3 regions of the Parashewanella spongiae genome follow, and region 3 is predicted to be linked to each of the others. Evidence: predicted binding sites of a transcription regulator. Region 3 holds the regulator's gene; each other region holds the start of a gene.

Region 1 (3,287 bases), 1.4 Mb from region 3:
TGGCAATGAATGCCGTTTGCTCAGCATCTTTAGAGGTTGATTCTGCGGATTGGCTGATATCAATGACATTTGCATTAACTGACTCTGCCACTAGGCTTTGCTCTGAAGCTGCTACCTCCATTTGACTGTTCAGCTCACAAATATCATTAATGGACTTAGAAATGTGTTGAAGTTCACCAGCTACGGATTGAATTGAAACAACTTGTTTTTCAGCCAATTCAGAGGCTCTGTCCATTATAGACACACAATCAGATGCCTCAGTCTTTAATCCCTCTATTGTATCCCTAATGTCTTTTGTAGAATCCTGAGTTCTTGAAGCGAGTGTTCTTACTTCATCCGCGACAACGGCAAAGCCTCTACCTTGTTCTCCTGCGCGTGCTGCCTCAATTGCAGCATTGAGAGCTAATAAATTTGTTTGCTCAGCAATACCGGAAATAACGCTAAGCACAGCTGCAACTTCATCGGTACGATGATCTAACTGACGAATACGAGTTGCCCCTTGCTGTACTTCCATTTGCAGGTGTTCAATCGCACAAACTGCGGCTTTAGCCTGTTGCTCACCGTTTGATACGGTTGAGTTGGTAATCTGTGATTGTTCAGCGGTTGTATTAGAATTACAGCGTACTTGCTCTGCAGAAGCGGCCATTTCAGTTATCGCTGTTGCTACTTGTGCTGTACTGGATTTTTGGATCAGCACTTCGTGTTTAGTAGTCTCAGACATGGAAGCAATTTCTTTAGCAGACTCGGTGACTTGTTTTGCGTTGTCAACCACTGTGCAAAGGGTTAGGTTGATTTGTGAGATCATTCTGTTGAATGTACTAGAGAGAGTACCGATTTCGTCATTTCTCGTTACATCCAGTTGTAACGTCAGATCTGCGTTGTCGGCAATATTATTCATGGTATGGCGTAATTGACGTAATCGACTAATGACCAGTTTATTTAAAATATATGCTGTAGCGACAAAAGCTAAAATGAAAAAGCTAATTTGTATAGCTGCACTTTTAAGTAAACTGTTGTGCAGTTTCTTATCATCTTCAGCTAATGAATAATCTACCCGAATGGCACCTAAAATAGTATTTTCAGAAACTTGATGACAGCCTAAGCAATTGACACCTTGATAGTTCGATGTTGCTCGCACAGGTTTTATTTGAGTGAAAACACGGCCTTCTTGGGTACTTTTTATGATGTTTATTTCTTGTCCAGACAAGGCTTTTTTATCGAGCTCATCTCGAACACTTTCACTTGCTAAACCTTGTCCAAAGACTTTATTCAATTCATCGCTGCGGATCACCCGGATGTCTTTGACTGACTTGTCAGCCGTCATTTTATCCCTAAGTAAGCCTCTGTTTGCAATGGTACCTGTCAACATCATAGTGTTCAGTGAATCAAAATATGATTGTGAAAGACTGTGTGAATGCTGCTGAGCGTAACTTTCAAGGTGCTCCTGTTGACTTGATGCACCAAACCAAAGTGTAACGGACAATACAACTAAAAAAATTGTAGCAAGTGTTGTTAAAACGAGAGCACGAATAGAAAGAGAATTTGTCATAACATCATCAAAATTGAAATACGGCAAAAAAATATCGGCCATATGGCTTTAATCTTGATAGGTTATTTCAAGTTTTGTGAGGTTACTTAAAACTCTAATTATTTTTACAGTTGGCCTATAAATTGCTTCAAATAGAAAGAATTCTCTAGGTGTCAAAGTTTGGGCTATCGGTAATGGATGTAAAAGCAACGCTAGGTCAATTTAAACAAGTCAAAGTCTCAAATTTTAAGGGGATAGGGACACCATTGCTGGTAATGGCAGCAATGGCAATGATTATATTACCAATCCCTCCTCTTCTGCTAGATACGTTATTCTCATTTAATATCGCGCTTGCGCTTGTTGTACTTCTTGTTGCTATTTACTCGGGACGTCCTTTAGATTTTGCTGCATTCCCTACGGTATTACTGATTGCTACCTTATTGCGTTTGGCTTTAAATGTTGCTTCTACAAGGGTCGTGTTGCTAGAAGGTCATAACGGAGGAGATGCAGCTGGTAAAGTGATTGAAGCGTTTGGCTCTGTAGTTATTGGTGGCAATTACGCCGTTGGTCTCGTTGTTTTCATCATTCTCATTATTATCAACTTTGCGGTAGTTACGAAAGGTGCAGGACGTATCGCTGAGGTAAGTGCTCGCTTTACATTAGATGCTATGCCAGGAAAACAAATGGCGATAGATGCGGACTTGAATGCGGGGATAATCAATCAAGATCAAGCTCGAGCTCGCCGAGAAGACGTCACAAGAGAGGCAGATTTTTATGGTGCAATGGATGGTGCTTCTAAATTTGTAAAAGGTGATGCGATTGCCGGAATTATGATTTTGGTCATCAATATCTTAGGTGGCTTTGTAATTGGTATGGTTCAGCATGGCTTGGAACTATCAGAAGCTGTTGAAATCTACACGCTATTGATTATTGGTGATGGTCTGGTTGCACAAATACCGGGTTTACTCTTATCCATAGCGGCAGCATTAATGGTTACCCGTCAGAATGAATCTGGCGATATGGGTAACATGATGATGAGTCAAATGTTCGACAATCATAAGTCATTAGGTATCGCTGCTGGTCTTTTACTTATAATGGGGCTTGTTCCTGGTATGCCTCACATTGCTTTCTTGAGTTTTGCTGCGATGACTGGCGGAGCCGCTTATTACATTTATCGCCGAAATAAGCAGAAAAAAGCGGAATCGCTTGCTTTGGCAAAAGCTGAACCAGTAGACAAGCTTGATAAGGAGCAAAAAGAATTGAGTTGGGATGATGTTCGTCATGTAGACACTATCGGTTTAGAAGTCGGTTATCGCTTAATTCCATTAGTTGATAAAAGCCAAGGTGGTGAATTGCTAGCACGCATCAAAGGCGTCAGAAAAAAGCTGTCACAAGAGCTTGGTTTCTTAGTACCGTCAGTGCATATCCGCGATAATTTAGATCTTGCACCTAATATGTATCAAATCTCATTGATGGGCGTTGTGGTCGGTGAATCAGAAATCAGGCACGACTGTGAACTTGCGATCAATCCCGGGCAAGTTTATGGGAAATTAGATGGTGTTGAGACAAAAGATCCGGCTTTTGGACTTGAAGCCGTTTGGATAACACCGGATCAAAAAGAGCACGCACAAACCTTAGGTTATACCGTTGTTGATGCCGCCACAGTAGTTGCTACTCATATTAGCCAATTGCTGAATAACAATGCTGCTAAATTATTAGGGTACGAAGAAGTTCAGCAATTGCTTGATATTTTGCAGAA
Region 2 (3,287 bases), 2.2 Mb from region 3:
AAGCTTCGCTAGGTATAGGGGCAACAGTAAAAAGAGAAAGGTTTATAATTTCTGAGAACAAAGTAACTGCTGAATTAAATGATACGTTAAGCTTTATTAGTTTGAAATATAAAGCAACACCAGTATTCACTGCACTAATGCATCTTGGTTATTATACAAATAGTCAATTGGAATTTAGCGATAGCTTAGGTAAATTTGATCGAGCAAACCATTTTGCTGGTGCTATTCAACTTAGTTACCATTTTTAACGTCGATATTTGAATCCTATAAGCTTCATTTAGAAAAAACATAAAGCGCCTACCAACACTTTTTGCAAAAAATCAAACTGAAAATTTACAAGATTTGTGATACACCTTGCAAAACTTTTAAAATCCTGAATTACTCTTCTAGGTGACGGTATAACAGCAATTCATATGAATTAATACCAATATAAAGCTAAATAATGCACAAGAACATAGTTTGAATTTGTTACATTTATGAAACAATACTGTACAGATCAAGATAAAAATAGATTTCACCTATCATACTGTTTTATATGTTATTTTATAATTGCAACAATATGAACTCATTTTAACATCAATCCAGAGGTATCAAGGGGTTGAAGGCCTTTTTTAACGGTCATCCACAAGCTTATCCACAGTTTTAGTGGATAACTGCCTGTAACCTAGCATTCATGCCATTTTTATGAAAAGTTCATAAAAATGTCAAAGTGAAAAACCTGTAATAAAATTACAAAACCTGAAACTAATCTCCTTTATCTTTCTTAGAAATCATTCGAAAAAACATCTCTGTTTATCACCATTTTTTTGCTACTAGACGCTAATTCACAACAATACTATCTGAGATCAAATTTTCGACAATATCGAGGCAACATTGTTTCATTCCCTTTAAGTCCACCTTGATGAATATACATTAAGGTACAACTCGATAATTCTTCTATGTGCTTCTCAATTGTAATAAACCCTAGAGGATCATAAATAAGCTCAAATTCGATGCCTGCTTCACAGATTTTCTGCCACATCGAATAAAAATTTAGATACAGTTTACCAAAATGATACTTTTTACCAACAGATAATATTTTCGGAAAATACCGTGTGTCATTGGTTAGTTGTTCAAATTGCTGCAATAAATACGATTCACCACCAACCACAGCGCAAGTATAAACTTGAATATCACAGCCCAAATCAACAAAATACTGCTGTAAAAATAAAGCTGTAGTACCTGTTCCTGATGGCAAAAACACGTGTAGCCCACCAATATTGCTATTGTTGCGCCATTCCACTATTTCTTGTGCTAACTCATAAATACCATGCTTGGCATATTCACAACGCCCACCTTCAGGTATGAGAATTTGGTCTTCATACCCATGATTGATAAATTCAAGCCACTCTAATTTCCCTCCTTTTTGTTTAACTTTCTCCGAGTCAACCTCAAGAATGTTTGCACCATTTTTGAGTGAAGCAGAAAAATTTCCAGCAGGGTTTTCTTTTAAATATTCAGGAATTTTATCAACATAAAAATCTAATTGAATTTCTTTAAGCTTCGCTAAACATGATAAAGAATAGAGTGAATTGGCTTGGCAAGAACCATAACCAATTAATTTGGTTATGCCTGATAAATCACTGTCTAAAAAGTACTTAAATTTTCTTGCCTTATTCCCGCTAAACTCTGGATGTAATAAATCATCTCGTTTAACGAATATCTTCGTTTCTGAGAACTGCATTTCATCGACTGGGCTATGAGTTAATTTCATCACTTAATAGTATTTCTTACGATTTCATATTGAGCTATCTTATCAAAATCAATGCTGGTTTTCAGTAAAATCATAGAGTTATCATATTGGCATGATTATCGCTTTATCTTTACCAACAATAACTAATTTTGGAGCTATTATTGGCTGTTTTTAGATTGATTTTTAACATTGCGTGGTTCATTCTAGGTGGTTTTGTGATGGGTTTAGCTTGGTGGTTAGCGGGGCTTCTTTGCTTTATTAGTATCATAGGCATTCCATTTGGCAGATCATGTTTCGTAATCGGCGAGATGGCTTTTTGGCCTTTCGGAAATGAACAAATAAACCGTCGAACACTTTATGGCCGAGAAGACTTTGGCACTGGCCTATTTGGAACTATTGGTAACGTAATTTGGTTCCTTTTATTTGGAATTTGGTTAGCGATTGGTCACCTTACTCACGCTGTTGCCTGTTTTGTCACTATTATAGGTATTCCATTTGGAATACAGCACCTCAAACTGGCGTTGCTAAGCCTTGCTCCTATTGGACAATCTGTTGTAGCCAAACCTCAATAGTTTATGGTTGTAATCATTGCTATATATCGCGAGGTAGCTATAAACTATCTCGCGATTTTTTAATAATACCATATATGGACTCTCCCATTTGCAATGGCATTAATTATTAAAAAACAGGATTCATTACTGTCATATATTCGGCTTATTTATCAAAAGATTAACCTTGTAGCCTTGATGGTTATCCGCTCCTATTACCTTATCAATTATCACGACCTATAACGGTCTTAGGTACTATCAGGTTTCAATAGAGCGGTGCTGAACCGTTTTTCATCAATTAATGTGCTGCAAATTCTGGAGCAACCCGTTGAACATTAACCTTAATTAGTAGCTTTGCTACTCATTCTCTTTCTTACTGTTAAGCTATTTTCAGCTTGTATTCTTCGTTGTGGTTAAGCATTGCCCAAGCCATACGAGCCATTTTGTTGGCTAAAGCAACAACGGCTTTGTTGAACGGCAAGCCTTGCTTTAGTTCCTGACACCAGCGGCTCACTCGGTCGTTTTTCGTCTCTACCCGAGTGATGACAGAGCGAGCACCGTTAATCAATTGTTTTCTTAAATACGCATTGCCACGCTTACTTACCCCTTTTAAGTTCGGGTTGTCGTCCGATGTGTACTGTTTAGGCACAATGCCAAGCCAAGCACTGAAATGTCGACCATTTTTGAACTGATTACCATCTCCCATTGAGGCATATAAAATGGTCGCAATAATTGGTCCAATTCCTGGATTTGATTGCCTAGCGCTGTTTTCATTTTAGTCCGTTGCTCTCTTATTCGGTGCAGTACTTGTATTCCTTGCTGCTCAACCGTTTTAATAGGGACGAAACGCATAGAGTTTCGTTGAGATGCTTCCGCTATTGCCAAAGCATCGTTGTAATCGTTCTTGTTCCCCATTCTAAAAGGCACTACGTACTGAGGTGCGATGGCTTTCACTTCATGACCCAGCTTGTTAAATTCTCTCGCCCAATGATAGGTACTGCCACAAG
Region 3 (3,287 bases):
AGACCCGTAAAGCAACGGATTTTCCTGAGCCACTTCGACCGGAAACAATGACCAGCTTCATTGCGTTATCACCTGGTAGAGTTCTTGTTCATCGTGGATACGACGTAACTGTTTTAAGGTTTGCTTGTCACTGAGTTTTTCAGCAACGGCTGACAATGTGGTTAAATGCTGCTGGCATTGATCAGATGGCACCAATAAAGCAAACAAAATATCAACGGGTTGCTTATCAATGGCTTCAAATTGAACTGGCTGTTCACATTTGATAAGTGCGGCAATCGGAGTATCAATACTGTCTAATCGACCATGTGGTATTGCAATGCCATTACCGATACCTGTACTGCCCATTTTTTCTCGGCTCAATAGGCTTTCGAATATTTCTTGGCCTGATAAATCAGGGTACTGAGCGGCAATTAAATCGCTGATCAGCTCTAATACTTTCTTTTTGCTACCAGGTGTTGCACAAGTTGTGCATTCTGGTTTCAGGATGATTTTAAGTTCCATCATCAATAGTTAGTCAGCTTTTGTTTGTGTTTAATCACTTGTCTATCCAGTTTATCAAGTAAGGTATCAATCGCCGCATACATCTCAACGTGTTGTGATTTGGCATATACTTCTTTTCCTCTGAGCAAAATGGTTGCTTCAGCGGTTTGATTGGTTTTTTGTACGTTTAAAACAACGCGCACATTATTGATCTGTTCACTATGACGTTCAAGTTTTGCAAACTTATTGCTGACGTATTCTCTAAGTGATTGAGTGACTTCACGTTCCTGCCCAGTAATATTAATTTGCATATCCATTGCCTCCTGCTTGTGTTTTTTAAGTCATTACAAACTCTTGCGCTGATTTGATGGTGGTATTAGCATTGCTTCTCGGTATTTGGCTATTGTGCGCCTTGCAACATTAATTCCTTGTTCTGCCAGTAATTGCGCCATTTTATTATCGCTCAATGGCTTCTTTTGATTCTCAGCAGCAACTAATTTTTTAATGAATGCCCTGATGGCCGTTGATGAACATTCACCGCCATCGTCGGTCGCGACATGGCTAGAGAAAAAGTACTTAAGCTCAAAAACACCTCTTGGGGTATGCATGAACTTTTGTGTCGTTACCCGAGATATCGTCGACTCATGCATTTCTACTTCTTCTGCCACGTCATTGAGGATCATGGCTTTCATGGCTTCAGGGCCATGCTCAAGAAAAGCTTGCTGATTTTTAACGATGCAATTGGATACCTTTAATAAGGTATCATTACGACTCTCTATACTTTTTATAAACCATTTTGCATCTTGCAGGTGCCCACGTAAAAACTGTCCATCAGCATTGCCGCGACTTGTTTTAGCAAGCGCAGCATATTGTTGGTTAACCCCTACTTTTGGCATATTGTTGGGGTTAAGCTCTACGTGCCAGCGACCACTTTTTTTGGTTACTGATACATCCGGTATCACATAATCATCCGTCGTTTGACCAATGGATAAGCCCGGTCTAGGGTCTAAAGTTTGAATAAGTGCTATCGCCTCTTTTAGCTGAGCTTCTTTAAGCTTAGTTTTTTTCATCAGAGTTCGAAAGTCACGAGTAGCAATCAAGGGTAAAAATTCATGGGCTAACTGTTTTGTGACTTCTAGTAATGGTGTTTCGGGATCAATATGAGAAAGCTGAATTGATAAACATTCACTGATGTCTCTGGCGCCTACACCGATAGGATCGAAGTGCTGAACCCGTTTTAATACCGCTTCTACCTCGTCGAGTTCTACTTCTGGATCTCCCATTGCTTCAAGAATATCTTCGGTGGTTTGGGTTAAGTAACCACGTTCGTCAATGGCTTCGATAATGGTAGTGGCGATGGCAGCATCAATGTCAGTGAAAGGTGTGAGGTTTTTTTGCCATTCTAAATGTTCAAATAAACCGTGGCTGGTTGCTCCATGAAATGGCGTGTCATCATCAGAAATCATAGCACCAGAGCTTGAGTTTGGTGCAGCGGTATACACTTCATCCCACGTGGTGTCGACGGGCAGCTCTTCTGGCATTGAGTCTTGAGTCATGGCATCGGAGGTGTCAACGGCAGCGGTTTCTACTGGAGTAGAATCTTCGCTGGTGTCATGGCTATCTGTATTAAGGTTTTCACTGGTGTCGGTATCACCAAATTGTTCTTCATCGAGTTCTAATAGTGGGTTTGACTCAAGAGCTTGTTGGATTTCTTGCTGCAACTCTAACGACGACAACTGCAATAAGCGAATGGCTTGTTGCAGTTGAGGCGTCATGGTTAGACTTTGTCCCAACTTGAGCTGGAGTGACGCTTTCATGTTACCGCTATTCCCTTATTGTTATTTTTTCGTAAAAAACGTTGGCTTCATGCCTTAACTATAACGTGAATTGTTCGCCTAAGTACACTGCTCTGACTTGCTGATTATCTAATATTTCTTCCGGCGTGCCTTCGGCGATTAAGTTACCGTGACTGACAATATAAGCACGTTCACAAACATCCAGTGTTTCCCGCACATTGTGATCAGTGATTAATACGCCCAAACCGCGATCACGCAACTGTTCGATAATTTTTTTGATATCAATCACTGAAATAGGGTCAACACCGGCAAATGGTTCATCCAATAAAATGAACTGAGGATTAGCCGCCAAAGCGCGTGCAATTTCAACACGGCGGCGTTCACCACCAGACAATGACATGCCTAGATTGTCTCGAATGTGAGTAATGTGGAATTCTTCGAGCAAGTGTTCAAGTTGCTCTGAACGTTCGTTGACGCTTAAGTCTTTACGAGTTTGCAATACCGCCATGATGTTATCAAATACCGACAACTTTCTGAAAATACTGGCCTCTTGCGGTAAGTAACCTATGCCTTTGCGAGCGCGTAGGTGCATAGGGTCAAGGGTTAAATTGTCATCATCGATCAGGATTTCACCGAGATCGCTTTTTACCAGACCAACAACCATGTAGAAAGTGGTGGTTTTACCTGCACCATTGGGCCCGAGTAACCCAACGATTTGACCCGTTGAAATCGTTAAACTGACATCTTTAACGACTTGACGATTTTTATAACTTTTGGCGAGATGTTTGGCTGTTAAGGTTTTCTGAGTCATTGTTTTTTCTCAGTTTGAGCTTTTTTTTTGTCTTTCTCTTGCTTATTCAGCTTTTGGTAGTTGTCAGCAGGAATAACCGTTCTAACTCGGCTGTTACCATCTGAAGAGCTTTCTGCAATAGCGTGTTGATTTTCAATGTTATAACGAATGACTTCAGCGGTCCACTTGCTACCACCCACATCTAAAATGGCATTTCCGGA

What was found. Region 3 encodes sigma-54, which starts transcription at its own class of promoters, with help from an activator protein. Its sites were predicted from a motif close to GTTGGCACGNNNNTNGNNT; they were not measured.
Region 1: a site for sigma-54 is predicted at 1,659-1,677, ahead of flhA (flagellar biosynthesis protein FlhA). Genes of this name have one in related genera too.
Region 2: a site for sigma-54 is predicted at 1,839-1,857, ahead of E2I05_RS06940 (YccF domain-containing protein). Genes of this name have one in related genera too.

The regions. Positions count from the first base shown of each region.
Region 1 covers NZ_CP037952.1:3,607,560-3,610,846, reverse strand. The annotation lists gene E2I05_RS14225 (methyl-accepting chemotaxis protein) at 1-1,591, opposite strand, end outside; gene flhA (flagellar biosynthesis protein FlhA) at 1,723-3,287, shown strand, end outside.
Region 2 covers NZ_CP037952.1:1,809,463-1,812,749, reverse strand. The annotation lists gene E2I05_RS06950 (hypothetical protein) at 1-248, shown strand, start outside; gene E2I05_RS22980 (DUF6268 family outer membrane beta-barrel protein) at 1-55, shown strand, start outside; gene E2I05_RS06945 (1-aminocyclopropane-1-carboxylate deaminase/D-cysteine desulfhydrase) at 836-1,753, opposite strand; gene E2I05_RS06940 (YccF domain-containing protein) at 1,894-2,304, shown strand; partial or broken gene E2I05_RS06935 (IS110 family transposase) at 2,660-3,287, opposite strand, start outside.
Region 3 covers NZ_CP037952.1:5,045,519-5,048,805, reverse strand. The annotation lists gene rapZ (RNase adapter RapZ) at 1-61, opposite strand, end outside; gene ptsN (PTS IIA-like nitrogen regulatory protein PtsN) at 58-501, opposite strand; gene hpf (ribosome hibernation-promoting factor, HPF/YfiA family) at 504-791, opposite strand; gene E2I05_RS19985 (RNA polymerase factor sigma-54) at 825-2,297, opposite strand; gene lptB (LPS export ABC transporter ATP-binding protein) at 2,356-3,087, opposite strand; gene lptA (lipopolysaccharide transport periplasmic protein LptA) at 3,084-3,287, opposite strand, start outside.